DNA from 3 places in the Microbacterium sp. 2RAF4 genome. Region 1 is predicted to be linked to each of the others. Evidence: predicted binding sites of a transcription regulator. Region 1 holds the regulator's gene; each other region holds the start of a gene.
The links. Region 1 encodes LexA, which represses DNA repair genes until DNA is damaged. Its sites were predicted from a motif close to TCGAACANNTGTTCGA; they were not measured.
Positions count from the first base shown of each region.

Region 1 (3,950 bases):
GACGCTAATGGACCCGGCCCTGTGGGAGGGCAAGATCAACACCGGCACGTGGGTCGTCGGTTCGGGTGGCACACAGGATGTGCGCGAGCCGGCCACCGATGCCGTCCTCGGGCGGGTGGGGGTCGCCACAGCGGACGACGTCTACGCCGCCGCGATCCGTGCCGACGGGGTGCAGAAGGCGTGGGCGGCGACTCGCCCCGAGGACCGAGCAGCCGTCCTGCGCAGGGCCGGCACCCTCTTCGAGACGCACGCGGAGGAGATCCAGCGCTGGATCATCCGCGAAGACGGCTCGACGCCGCCCAAGGCCGCGCTGGAGACCCACATCGCGGCGAACGAGTGCTTCGACGCCGCCGCGCTCCCGCATCTGCCTCAGGGCGAGGTGCTGGCATCGAACGAGAGCCGCTGGTCGGTCGCTCGCCGCACACCGGCCGGAGTCGTCTCGGTCATCGCACCTTTCAACTTTCCGCTGATCCTCTCGATCCGTGCCGTGGCCCCGGCTCTCGCGCTGGGCAACGCCGTTCTGCTCAAACCGGATCCCCGCACGGCGGTGTGCGGCGGCGTCGCGCTCATGCGGGTGTTCGAGGAGGCGGGACTGCCCGCCGGCGTCCTGCAGCTGCTACCCGGCGGCGCCGAGGTGGGAGCCGCCGTCGTCGACGCGCCAGAGGTCGACGTCGTCGCGTTCACGGGATCGACCGGCGCTGGACGGGCCATCGGGCAGACCTGCGGCCGCCTGCTCAAGCGCGCGCACCTGGAGCTGGGCGGCAACAACGCGCTCATCGTGCTGCCAGGGGTCGACGTCGAGAAGGCCGCCTCCGCTGCCGCGTTCGGCTCGTGGATGAACTCGGGACAGATCTGCATGACGACGGGCCGGCACATCGTGCACGAATCCGTCTACGACGACTACGTCGCCGCCCTCGTGAGGAAGGCCGAAGCGCTCACAGTCGGGGATCCGAACACCGAGGACGTCGCTCTGGGTCCCCTCATCGACGACCGGCAGACCGCGCACTGCGTCGACATCGTGAGCGCGGCTGTCGCGGAGGGCGCGAGCATCGCGGCGGGCGGGACCAATGAGGGGCGCTTCTTCCGTCCCACGGTGATCACGGGTCTCGATCGCGACAACACCGCCTGGAAGAACGAGATCTTCGGCCCCGTCGCACCGGTCGCGAGATTCACGACGCTCGATGAAGCCGTCGACCTGGCGAACGACTCCGAGTTCGGACTCTCGATCGGGATCCTCGGTGAGGTGTCCGTGGCGATGGAGCTCGCGGACCGCCTGGATGCGGGGAAGATCCACATCAACGAGCAGACGGTCTCAGACGAATCCATGGCAGCTTTCGGCGGCACCAAGAGCTCCGGCAACGGCACCCGCATCGGTGGTGCCACGGTCAACATCGAGGCCTTCACCGAGACGCAGTGGCTCACGCTGCGATCGCGGATCGCGGACTATCCGTTCTGAGACGACGACCCTGTCGACACGAAGGACCCCTCCGAGAAGAGGGGTCCTTCGTGTCGCGCCGTCGTCTCGCCTGATCGTGCGGCGTGACCGTATCGAGGGTCAGACGGCGCGGAGCACCGCCACGACCTTGCCGAGGACGACGGACTCGTCGCCGAGGATGGGTTCGAAGGCGGAGTTGCGGGGGAGGAGCCAGGTGTGGCCGTCGCGGCGGCGCAGCACCTTGACCGTCGCCTCGCCATCGAGCATCGCCGCGACGATCTCGCCGTTCTCCGCGCTGTTCTGGGAGCGGACCACGACCCAGTCGCCGTCGCAGATGGCGGCGTCGATCATCGACTCGCCGGAGACCTTGAGCATGAACAGGTCGCCCTTGCCCACCAACTGGCGCGGGAGCGGGAAGATCTCCTCGACCTGCTGATCCGCGGTGATCGGCACGCCGGCGGCGATCCGTCCCACGAGAGGGACGAGCGCGGCGTCGCCCACGGGGGTCGCGACGTCGGCCGGGTTCTCGGTGCTGGCGCCCGGCAGGTCGATGAGCACCTCCATCGCCCTCGTCTTCCCCGGGTCGCGACGGAGGTAGCCGCTCAGCTCGAGCTGTCCGAGCTGATGGGTGACGCTGGAGAGGGACTTGAGACCGACGGCGTCTCCGATCTCGCGCATGCTCGGCGGATAGCCGTGGTTCGCGATCGAGTTCTGGATGACCTCGAGGATCGCCATCTGCTTCGGGCTGAGGCTCTTCCGGCGGCGCGTGCGCGGTGCCTCCGACTCGGCGGCAGAGTTCTCGCTCATGGTGCTCCTTCAGTGCGTGATCCGACGTCCCTCTTCGAATGTCGGAGGCCCGTGGTGGGGTGTCCTTATCGAAACCGTATCCGAGAATCGGGCCGATCTGGAAGATCTGTTCGAGCGTGTCGGCCTCTTTCCCCGGTGTGGTTTCGAAGAATACTTGACAGATGTTCGAACTCGAAGATATCTTCGGTACGTAGCTTCGCATTCCCGGCTCCCGGCCGAGTCGTGAATGCGAACGCTACGCCAACTTCCCCGGCAGCCTCACCGCTCCGGGACAGGCTAAGGAGCACCACATGAGCAGCATCGGCTTCAGCACCGCAGCAGTCATCCCGGCGTCGCCCCGTCCTTCGACGAGGCTTCGGCTGACGACGCGTGGTCGCGCTGTGCTGCTCGCCCTGGCATCGGTGCCCCTCGCCGCCGGTATCGCGTTCGCGGCGCTCAGCGGCGGCAGTGCGGTCGCATCGGGTGCCGACACGGCAGCCGTCGGCGTCGAGACCGTGACCGTCATGCCCGGTGACACGCTCTGGTCCATCGCCACCGGCGTCGCGCCCGACGCCGACCCGCGCGATGTGATCGGCGACATCAGCCGCATGAACCTGCTGCGCGGCGGCGAGCTGCAGATCGGGCAGACTCTGGCGATCCCGGCTCAGTACGCGCACTGATCCGGCGAAGGACTCAGACGAGGAGCGCGCGGGCGGCGACTTTGCGTCATCGACCTCAGGCGCCGCCTAGCATGGGAAGGGTGACCCTCTCCCTCAACGATCTCCCGCTACGTGACGATCTCCGCGGATTGAAGCCATATGGTGCTCCGCAGGCGCCGCTTCCCATCGCGCTCAACGTGAATGAGAACACGCATCCGATTCCCGATGCGGTGGCGAGCGACATCCTCGATGACATCGCCGTCGCGATCCGTGATGTCAACCGCTACCCGGATCGTGAGTTCACCACGCTTCGCGAGTCTTTCGCAGAGTACCTGGGCCACGGTCTCGTCCCCGAGCAGATCTGGGCGGGCAACGGGTCCAATGAGGTGCTCCAGCACATCCTGCAAGCCTTCGGTGGTCCGGGGCGCACGGCTTTCGGGTTCGCACCGACCTATTCGATGTACCCGCTCATCGCGCAGGGCACCGGTGCGCGGTGGATCGCCGGAACACGTCAGCCCGACTACACCATCACTCCCGAGGAGGCGGCCGAGCAGGTGCGGGCTGCCGACCCGGACGTGGTCATCCTCTGCTCTCCCAACAACCCCACCGGCACGCCGCTCGGACTCGACGTCATCGAAGCGGTGTACGACGCGGCCAGGGGCATCGTGATCGTCGACGAGGCGTACCAGGAGTTCGCCCCGCATGATGCGGTCTCGGCACTGACACTGCTCGAGGGGCGACCGCGTCTCGCCGTCTCCCGCACGATGAGCAAGGCCTTCGCGTTCGCCGGGGCCCGTGTCGGGTATCTCGCGGCCGACCCCGCGTTCATCGACGCGCTGCGGCTGGTGCGTCTGCCGTACCACCTCAGTGCGCTCACGCAGGCGGCGGCCATCGCCGCGCTGCGCAATGCCGACGTCATGCTCGGCATGGTCGAGGAGATCGTCGAGCAGCGCGACCGCATCACGGCGACTCTCGAGGCGCTGGGGTACCAGCCGCACGAGTCCTGGTCGAACTTCGTGCTGTTCGGCGGTGTCTCCGACCCGAAGGCCACCTGGCAGCAGCTGTATGAC
Region 1 is NZ_JBFRGI010000003.1:36,321-40,270, reverse strand. It holds gene AB4070_RS13710 (benzaldehyde dehydrogenase) at 1-1,456, shown strand, start outside; gene lexA (transcriptional repressor LexA) at 1,556-2,242, opposite strand; gene AB4070_RS13700 (LysM peptidoglycan-binding domain-containing protein) at 2,533-2,901, shown strand; gene AB4070_RS13695 (histidinol-phosphate transaminase) at 2,982-3,950, shown strand, end outside.

Region 2 (3,950 bases), on a different contig from region 1:
CCCCTCGCGTGAGCGGAACGGATGCAGCCGACGGCCTCGCCTCCATGGGCTCAGCGGGAGACGCTCCCGCGGCAGCAGCCGCCGGACATCGCGCGTCGGACGCCGGTGGACGATTCCGCTTCCCCACCGCCATCCTGCTGACCTGCGCCGCACTCGGCGTGGCCGGGGCGGTGCTGCTCGCGCCGATGAACTGGTTCTCGACGCTGTTGACCGGGCCGCTGCCCTTCGTCGGCATGGCCCTCGCCGGCCTGTGGCTGCTGCCGTCCGTGATCGCGCTGCGGCTGCTGCGGAAGCCGCTGGTCGGGCTCCTGGTCGCGCTGATCGCCGGCCTCGTGATGGTGCCGTTCTCCGGGTACGGCTTCAGCACCGTGCTGACCAACCTCTGGTGGGCGGCGTTCACGGAGCTGCCGTTCCTGTTCGTGCTCTGGCGCTACTGGGGAACGTGGATGCACTACGTCGGCGCCGTCGTCGTGGGTGTCGTCTACCCGATCTCGGCGTGGGCCTGGTTCGATCTCGGATCAATGTCTCTCTTCGCCCAGGTCGCCTTCTTCGCCGTGACGATCGCCAGCTGCGTCGGCGGCACCGCCCTCGGCATCCTGATCGCCGACCGTCTGCGCAGGGCAGGACTGGGCAGGGCAGGAGTGGACAGGGCCGGAGTGGACAGGGCAGGAGTGGACAGGGCAGGAGTGGACAGGGCAGGAGTGGACAGGGCAGGAGTGGGCAGGCCAGGAGTGGGCAGGCCAGGAGTGGGCAGGCCACGCGCAGACAGGCCAGGCGCAGACAGGCCAGGCGCAGACAGGCCAGGCGCCGACAGGCGCCGCTGAGGCTCGAGAGCACAGCCACTCCGAGCACACTCCTCAGGCGGGGTCGACCGGTACCGCAAGACGGTGCCCATCGCACCGTCGGGCAGCGGCCTCACCGGAGAACACCGTCCTCAGAGAACACCGTCCTCAGAGAGCACCGTCCTCAGGTCGCGACGTCCTCACGCAGCGACGTCGAAGCGTGCGCGACCGCCGAGCCTCGGGGTCTGCGCAGGATCGACGTATCGCGGCGGCACGAACCACACCCGCGCCGCCGCGCCAGCCCCTCTCCCACTCCCGCTCTCGGTCCCGCTCGAGCTTCCGCTCCCGCCCCCACTGCCGCCTCCGCTCCCGGCGGCGTCGATGCGGATCTCCCACCCGTTGTCGTGGATGCGGTGGTGACACGTTTCGCACAACAGCACCCCGTTGGAGAGGTCGGTCGGCCCGTGATCTCGTTTCCACCAGCGGATGTGATGCGCTTTCGTCATCTCGGCGGCAATCCGCACATCGCACATCCCCCGTCGCGCTCCACCAGCGCCAGCCGTTGTGTGCGGGTGAACAACCGCTTCTCCCGACCCCATTCGAGAATCTCGCTGTCACCACCGAGAACACACGGGATCACGCCGCCACCGGCTGCCATCCTGCGCGCAGCTCCGACACTGACAGGGTGATCGACACCATCCACGGTCGCCGAACCCGTGCCGGCTTCCAGATCGTCGAGGTTCATCCGCACGATCACCGTCGCACCCGCCACCGGCACCCGCTGCTCGCACCCGAGCACGTGCGCGCAGAACACCGCTAGAGCATCGGCTTGGATCATCGGCACCGTCCGGCGGTCCGCATCGGGCGCACCCTCATCGGGCGCATCCTTTCGCGCGGCGAACGCGGCGGTCACGTACCCCCGGATCGCGGTGACCACGGGAGCCGCGGTCTCGACGTCGAGCACCGCGTTCAGATGCACCATGCCGTCCCGCTCGAACAGCGACAGCGCACGTCTGCTGCGCCGCTCGTCCTCCCTGGGCTCCAGGCCGTCCGGATCGAGCCATGCTTCCGCACGGACCACGAGCTTGCGCACATCGTCGAGCGCCAAACCCGCCGCTTTCTCCGCCAGCACCCGCTCGCCTTCGGCGATACGCTCCGCTCCCGCGGCGATCCGGCAGCGATCGAGGAGCGCGATGATCATCGAGGCGGCCGGGGCGCCGAGCGCGCCCGAGTCGAGCGCCGCACTGACCGACGGGTACTTCGCCGGCAGACGGGCACCCAGGAGGTCACTGCGGGGTGCGGTCGCTTCGCCCACCTTGACGAGGCGCGAGGCATCGCCCGTCGACACTCCCGTCGCGGCCGCGATCAACGTCGCCGGATTGCGGTAGCCCTGCTGCTTCGCCAGGCTCTCCGCGCCGAGCTCTGGACGCGACTCACGCGATATGCACGCCGCCACCGAGACATGCACGGCATCCAACCGACGCCGCAACACCCCGATCGACTCGCTCACCGCCATCAGCTGCTCGCGCGACAGGTCTCCGGACTCGTCGGCATCCGACCACGCCTCATCGAGGCGGGACATCGCCTCATGCAACGCGTTCAATCTGGACATGCTTCATTTTATCGCGGATCGCGTCGACATTCGAATATTTGTTCGATCACATGCCGGTGAGACCGGTATCTCGCAAGCCACCCTCCCCGGACCGACCCGCCGACCCGCCGACCCGCCAGGCCCGCCCGGGCACAGGAGCCGCCAGAGCGCTTCACTGCACGTCGGTGAACAACCCCATGACGTCCGGTCCCATCTCGACCTGGCTCAGCACGACGCGGAACGAGCCGTCCTGGTCGATCCAGAAGTCTGTCCCCTGCCCACCCGACCAGCCGAACCGGCCGGCGTGCTCCCCCTCGGCCTGCACCGCGACGCCGAATCCCCACCCCGTGCCCTCCCAGAATCCCGGGAAGAAGCTGTCCGCGGTCTTCGCTGCGGCCGGCACCTGGTCCGTACGCATCAGCGCGAGCAGCTCCGGGTCGAGGACGGCACTCCCGCCATGGCGCCCGCCGGCGGCCAGCATCCCTGCGAACGCGGCATAGTCGGCTGCCGTCGACACGAGTTCCGAGTGACTGAGATCGAACGGCGCAGGCGCGACAGAGAACCCTGCGGCCGCCGGCTCGATCTCGACCAGCTCCCCCTCCTGGTGCCGATAAGCCGCGGGCAGGCGATGCGCCTGGTCGACGGGAACCGTGAAACCCGTGTCGACCATTCCCAACGGTCCGAAGAGGTCACGCCGAAGGTGCTCGTCCAGCGACTCCTCGACCACCCGCGAGAGCAGGATCCCGAGGATGCCGAAGGAGTGGTGGTAGCGCCACCCGGTGCCGGGCTCGAACGTCAGCGGGAGCGCGGTCAGCGCGTCCAGCCATTCCTGTGCGCCCATCGCGACCGGCTCCTGCCCGGCTGCCGTCCGGTTCGTGATCATCGCCTCGGCGAGCGGCGACGGCACGACCTGCACGCCGTAGCCCGAAGTGTTGGTGAGCAGATGACGCACAGTGATGGGCGTCGTCGCAGGCACGACGTCGTCGAGGGCAGCATCGGGGACGCGCAGCACCTGACGATCGGCGAGCTCGGGCACCCACTGCTCCACGGGATCGTCGAGAAGGAGTCGCCCCGCCTGCACGAGTCGCAGTGCGGCGACCGCGAGGATCGGCTTGGTCATCGACTGGATGCGCACGATCGCATCCACCGGCAGGTCTCCGGCCGCGACGATCTCGAACGACCGACCGGGTTCACCGTGCACGCCGATGATCCCCGGAGCCGTGCCCCGCGCGACGTGTTCATCCAGGATCCTTGCGAGCGACGTCGTCATGCACTCGATTCAACCGGGAGCCGACATCCCCTGTCCACGCCTCGGCAGTCGACGGCGCAGAGACGAGAAGAGGCCCCGGATGCGATATCCGGGACCTCCTCAGGGGTAACGCCTCAGCGCTTGCCGGCGATCTGACGCCCCACCAGGTCGCGCATGATCTCGTTCGTGCCGCCGTAGATGCGGTGCACTCGGGCATCGGTGAACGCGCGGGCGATCGGGTACTCCATGATGTAGCCGTAGCCGCCGTGCAGCTGCACTCCCGTGTCGAGCACCTCCCACTCGCGCTCGGTCGCCCAGAACTTCACCT
Region 2 is NZ_JBFRGI010000005.1:273,595-277,544, reverse strand. It holds gene AB4070_RS18310 (siderophore-interacting protein) at 1-12, shown strand, start outside; gene AB4070_RS18305 (ECF transporter S component) at 9-824, shown strand; gene AB4070_RS18300 (HNH endonuclease) at 983-1,288, opposite strand; gene AB4070_RS18295 (DUF222 domain-containing protein) at 1,285-2,394, opposite strand; gene AB4070_RS18290 (serine hydrolase domain-containing protein) at 2,546-3,643, opposite strand; gene AB4070_RS18285 (acyl-CoA dehydrogenase family protein) at 3,757-3,950, opposite strand, start outside.
Region 2: AB4070_RS18295 (DUF222 domain-containing protein) is a predicted target of LexA. The motif match lies at 2,425-2,440, and genes of this name have one in related genera.

Region 3 (3,950 bases), on a different contig from region 1:
CTGGTGGATCGTCGCGATCATCCTGGTGCGCGAATGGGGTATCACGATCCATCGGCTCATGGTGGCCAGCGAACACGTCGTGGCCGCGGCCTGGATGGGCAAGATCAAGACCGCGTTCCAAGGCGTGGCGCTCGGGTGGGCACTCCTCCCGCTGCACTACGTCATCGGTCTCGACGCCTGGACGTTGATCACGTTCATCCTCATGCTCATCGTCCTGGTCCTCACGGTGGCGAGCGGCATCGACTACGTCGTGGCGCAGGTACGCGGGTCGCGCCGGAAGTCATGAGTCAGGCGGCTGCCGAGGTCCTCGCTGCGCTGGGTCGTCGCGGATGGACGCTCGGTGTGGCCGAATCTCTGACCGGGGGCGCCCTGTGCGCCGATCTCGTCGCGGTCCCCGGGGCCTCCGCCGCGCTGCTCGGAGGCGTCGTGGCATATGCGACGCCGGTCAAGGCATCCGTGCTGGGTGTGGACGAGGATCTGCTGACGAGATGCGGGCCGGTGCATGCGCAGGTCGCCCTGGAGATGGCAGACGGCGTCAGACGCGTCGTCGGCGTCGACGGCGAGGCTGCGGATGTGGGGGTGTCCACGACCGGGATCGCCGGACCGGAGTCTCCGGACGGGCAGCCCGTCGGCACGGTGCACATCGGCGTCGTGACCCCCGCAGCATCGCGGACCACGGCCTTCCTCTTCGTCGGCGACCGCGAATCGATCCGGGCGCAGACCGTGGCCGCGGCACTCCAGGAGATGCTCGTCCTGCTCTCGGAATAGCGGAGCCCTTCGGCTGGTTGTCTCTGATGTGCTCACACGTAAACCACAGAGTGCAGGAGTAGATTCTGTGCACGCCAGGGGTACTAGACTGGCTGTCTCATCGGGGGAGACCTCGAGCGAACACATGGGGAGGAGGTTCCGATGATTCTTGTACGACAGGAAATCGGCGATGTGCTGAGGGACTTCCGCCTGCAGAAGGGGCGTACGCTCCGGCAGGTCGCCAGTAAGGCGTCGGTCGCGCTCGGTTACCTCAGCGAGGTGGAGCGCGGTCAGAAAGAGGCTTCGAGCGAGATTCTCGCCTCCGTCGCAGACGCTCTCGATGTCCCCATCTCGACGATCATGCGCGAGGTCGGCGACCGCATCTCGGTGCTCGAGGGCATCCAGGTCTTCCCGGACGTCGTTCCCGACGATCTCGTGGCGTCGGTCGAGCCCCAGCTCTCGCTGCACTGACCCCCGAACGGGGTGGTGATGCGCCGCAGCGAATTCCTTCGCGCCGTCGAGACCGAGTTCGGACTGAGAGCTTCCTCTCTGGTCAACGACCTCGGCCTCAGTGCCATAGGTGGGCGTACGGCTCTTGAAGCTCTTGCCGACGGTACGCCGCCGCGAGACATCTGGTTGGCGCTGTGCGCGGAGATGGACGTTCCCGAGGACAGGCGCCACGGCGTCGGACGGCAGGAGCCGCGGCGGCGCTGACCGACGATCCTCGTCCGCTGTCTACGGAAGCCGACACACGATTTGCGGCGTGTCGTCGAAGATCCGTTCGAAGCGGGCGTAGTCTTCTGCACAAGTGGTCCAGAGAGTTTGTTCTGCACCGTATGTGAGATCGTCGCACCGATGTCGGTGGTCCCTCCTACGGTGGAAACAAGCCGAAGAGCCATTACGCCTTGTCGGAGAGTTTCTCCCAACCGGAAGAGCCGCGACAGCCTACAGGCGGCATCACGCGCGCAGAAGGAGCACATCATGCCATCACCCGCCGACCGCGAGAAGTCCCTCGAGACCGCCCTCGCTCAGATCGACCGCCAGTTCGGAAAGGGCTCGGTCATGCGGCTGGGCAGCGATGAGCGCGCCCCCGTGGCCGTCATCCCGACCGGCTCCATCGCCCTCGACGTCGCTCTCGGCGTGGGAGGACTGCCGCGTGGCCGAATCGTAGAGATCTACGGACCGGAGTCCTCGGGTAAGACGACTCTCACCCTGCACGCGATCGCCAACGCTCAGCGCGCCGGGGGAATCGCGGCGTTCATCGACGCCGAGCACGCGCTCGACCCCGACTATGCCGCGAAGCTGGGCGTCGACATCGATGCGCTCCTGGTGTCGCAGCCAGACACCGGTGAGCAGGCGCTCGAGATCGCCGACATGCTGGTGCGCTCCGGAGCCATCGACCTCATCGTCATCGACTCCGTTGCGGCGCTCGTGCCTCGTGCCGAGATCGAGGGCGAGATGGGCGACTCGCACGTGGGTCTGCAGGCGCGACTCATGTCGCAGGCCCTTCGTAAGCTCACCGGTGGTCTGAACCAGACCAACACCACCATGATCTTCATCAACCAGCTGCGTGAGAAGATCGGCGTCTTCTTCGGTTCCCCCGAGACCACCGCCGGCGGTAAGGCGTTGAAGTTCTACGCGTCGGTCCGCATGGACATCCGTCGTATCGAGACGCTGAAGGACGGAACCGATGCCGTCGGAAACCGCACCAGGGTCAAGGTCGTGAAGAACAAGATGGCGCCGCCGTTCAAGCAGGCAGAGTTCGACATCCTTTACGGCGTCGGGATCTCTCGTGAAGGCAGCCTGATCGACTTCGGCGTCGAACACGCCATCGTGAAGAAGTCGGGTTCCTGGTACACCTATGACGGTGATCAGCTGGGTCAGGGCAAGGAGAACGCACGCACGTTCCTGCTCAACAACCCCGACATCGCTCTGGCGATCGAGACGCAGATCAAGCAGAAGCTCGGCATCGGCGGGCCGTCCGCTGCCCCGGCGGCCGCCGATGAGCTCGCAGAGCGTCGTCCGGCCTGATGAATGACTCGCGTGGGGGCGATCCGGACCGGATCGCCCCCATCATCCCCCTCTTCGGCGGAACAGCGAAGAGACCAGGGTCGACGCCTTCCACGCCAGCCTCGGAGGGTGGCGACTCAGCGGCACTGCCATCACCGCGAGGCGACGGTGCTGCGGTCTGGCGTACGACCTGGGACTCTCCTCCAGGCGATCCTGCATCCATCGATGTAGCCGCCGATGCGGGAACTCCGAGTGAGCGTCACCCGGCGCGTGGGCGCCGGGATCCCTCCGGCGCCAGGAGCTCACATCCCTCGCCGTCGGCTCCTCGGCTCCGCGCGCTCGACGCGACGGAAGGAGACGGCGCGACTGATCATGACGCGTCACGCGACGAGATCCGTGTCGCGGCCGAGGAGTCGCTCGTGCGAAAGCTGCGAGCCCGGTCGTTGTCGATATCCGAAGCCCGGCAGGTGCTGCGAGGTGCCGGCCTCGACGGCGGCGCGATCAGCGATGTGATCGAAGACTTCGGCCGTCGCGGTTACCTCGACGATGCCGCACTCGCCGGCGTCCTCGTGAGGTCGGGAGTGGAGCGAAAGGGTCAGGGGAGAGTTGCTCTGTCTCGCGCGCTCGCTCAGCGCGGGATTCCGCGTGAGGTCATCGACAGTGCGCTCGAAGAGCTTCCGGACGACGATGACGAACGCGCGCTGGAGTTCGCCCGAACCAAGGCGCGGTCGATGACTCGACTCGACCCCGACGCGGCGCTCCGTCGTCTGGTGGGGCAGCTTTCTCGTCGTGGCTACAACGGAGCGGTCGCCATGAAGGCGGCGAAGGCCGCGCTGCGCGAGGCCTCGTTCGGCGGAGCGACCTCAGGGGTGCGGTTCGTCGATTCCGACTGAACAGTGGGCGCCGCTTCCGCACGGAAACGGCTCGTACAATGGGGTGATCATGACTATCCCGCGCAGCGAACCGACGATCATCGGCGCGTCGTCGGCAGCCGTCGACGTCGACGGACGACAGCGATCGTATGAAGTGCGCACCTTCGGGTGCCAGATGAACGTGCACGACTCCGAGCGGCTCTCGGGCTCGTTGGAGAGCGCAGGTTACGTCCGGGCGGTCGACGGTGCGGAAGCCGATGTGGTGATCATCAACACCTGCGCGGTCCGCGACAACGCCGCAGGCAAGCTCTACGGCACGCT
Region 3 is NZ_JBFRGI010000001.1:127,922-131,871, forward strand. It holds gene pgsA (CDP-diacylglycerol--glycerol-3-phosphate 3-phosphatidyltransferase) at 1-286, shown strand, start outside; gene AB4070_RS00620 (CinA family protein) at 283-768, shown strand; gene AB4070_RS00625 (helix-turn-helix domain-containing protein) at 910-1,218, shown strand; gene AB4070_RS00630 (DUF3046 domain-containing protein) at 1,237-1,461, shown strand; gene recA (recombinase RecA) at 1,729-2,778, shown strand; gene AB4070_RS00640 (regulatory protein RecX) at 3,177-3,650, shown strand; gene miaB (tRNA (N6-isopentenyl adenosine(37)-C2)-methylthiotransferase MiaB) at 3,700-3,950, shown strand, end outside.
Region 3: recA (recombinase RecA) is a predicted target of LexA. The motif match lies at 1,517-1,532, and genes of this name have one in related genera.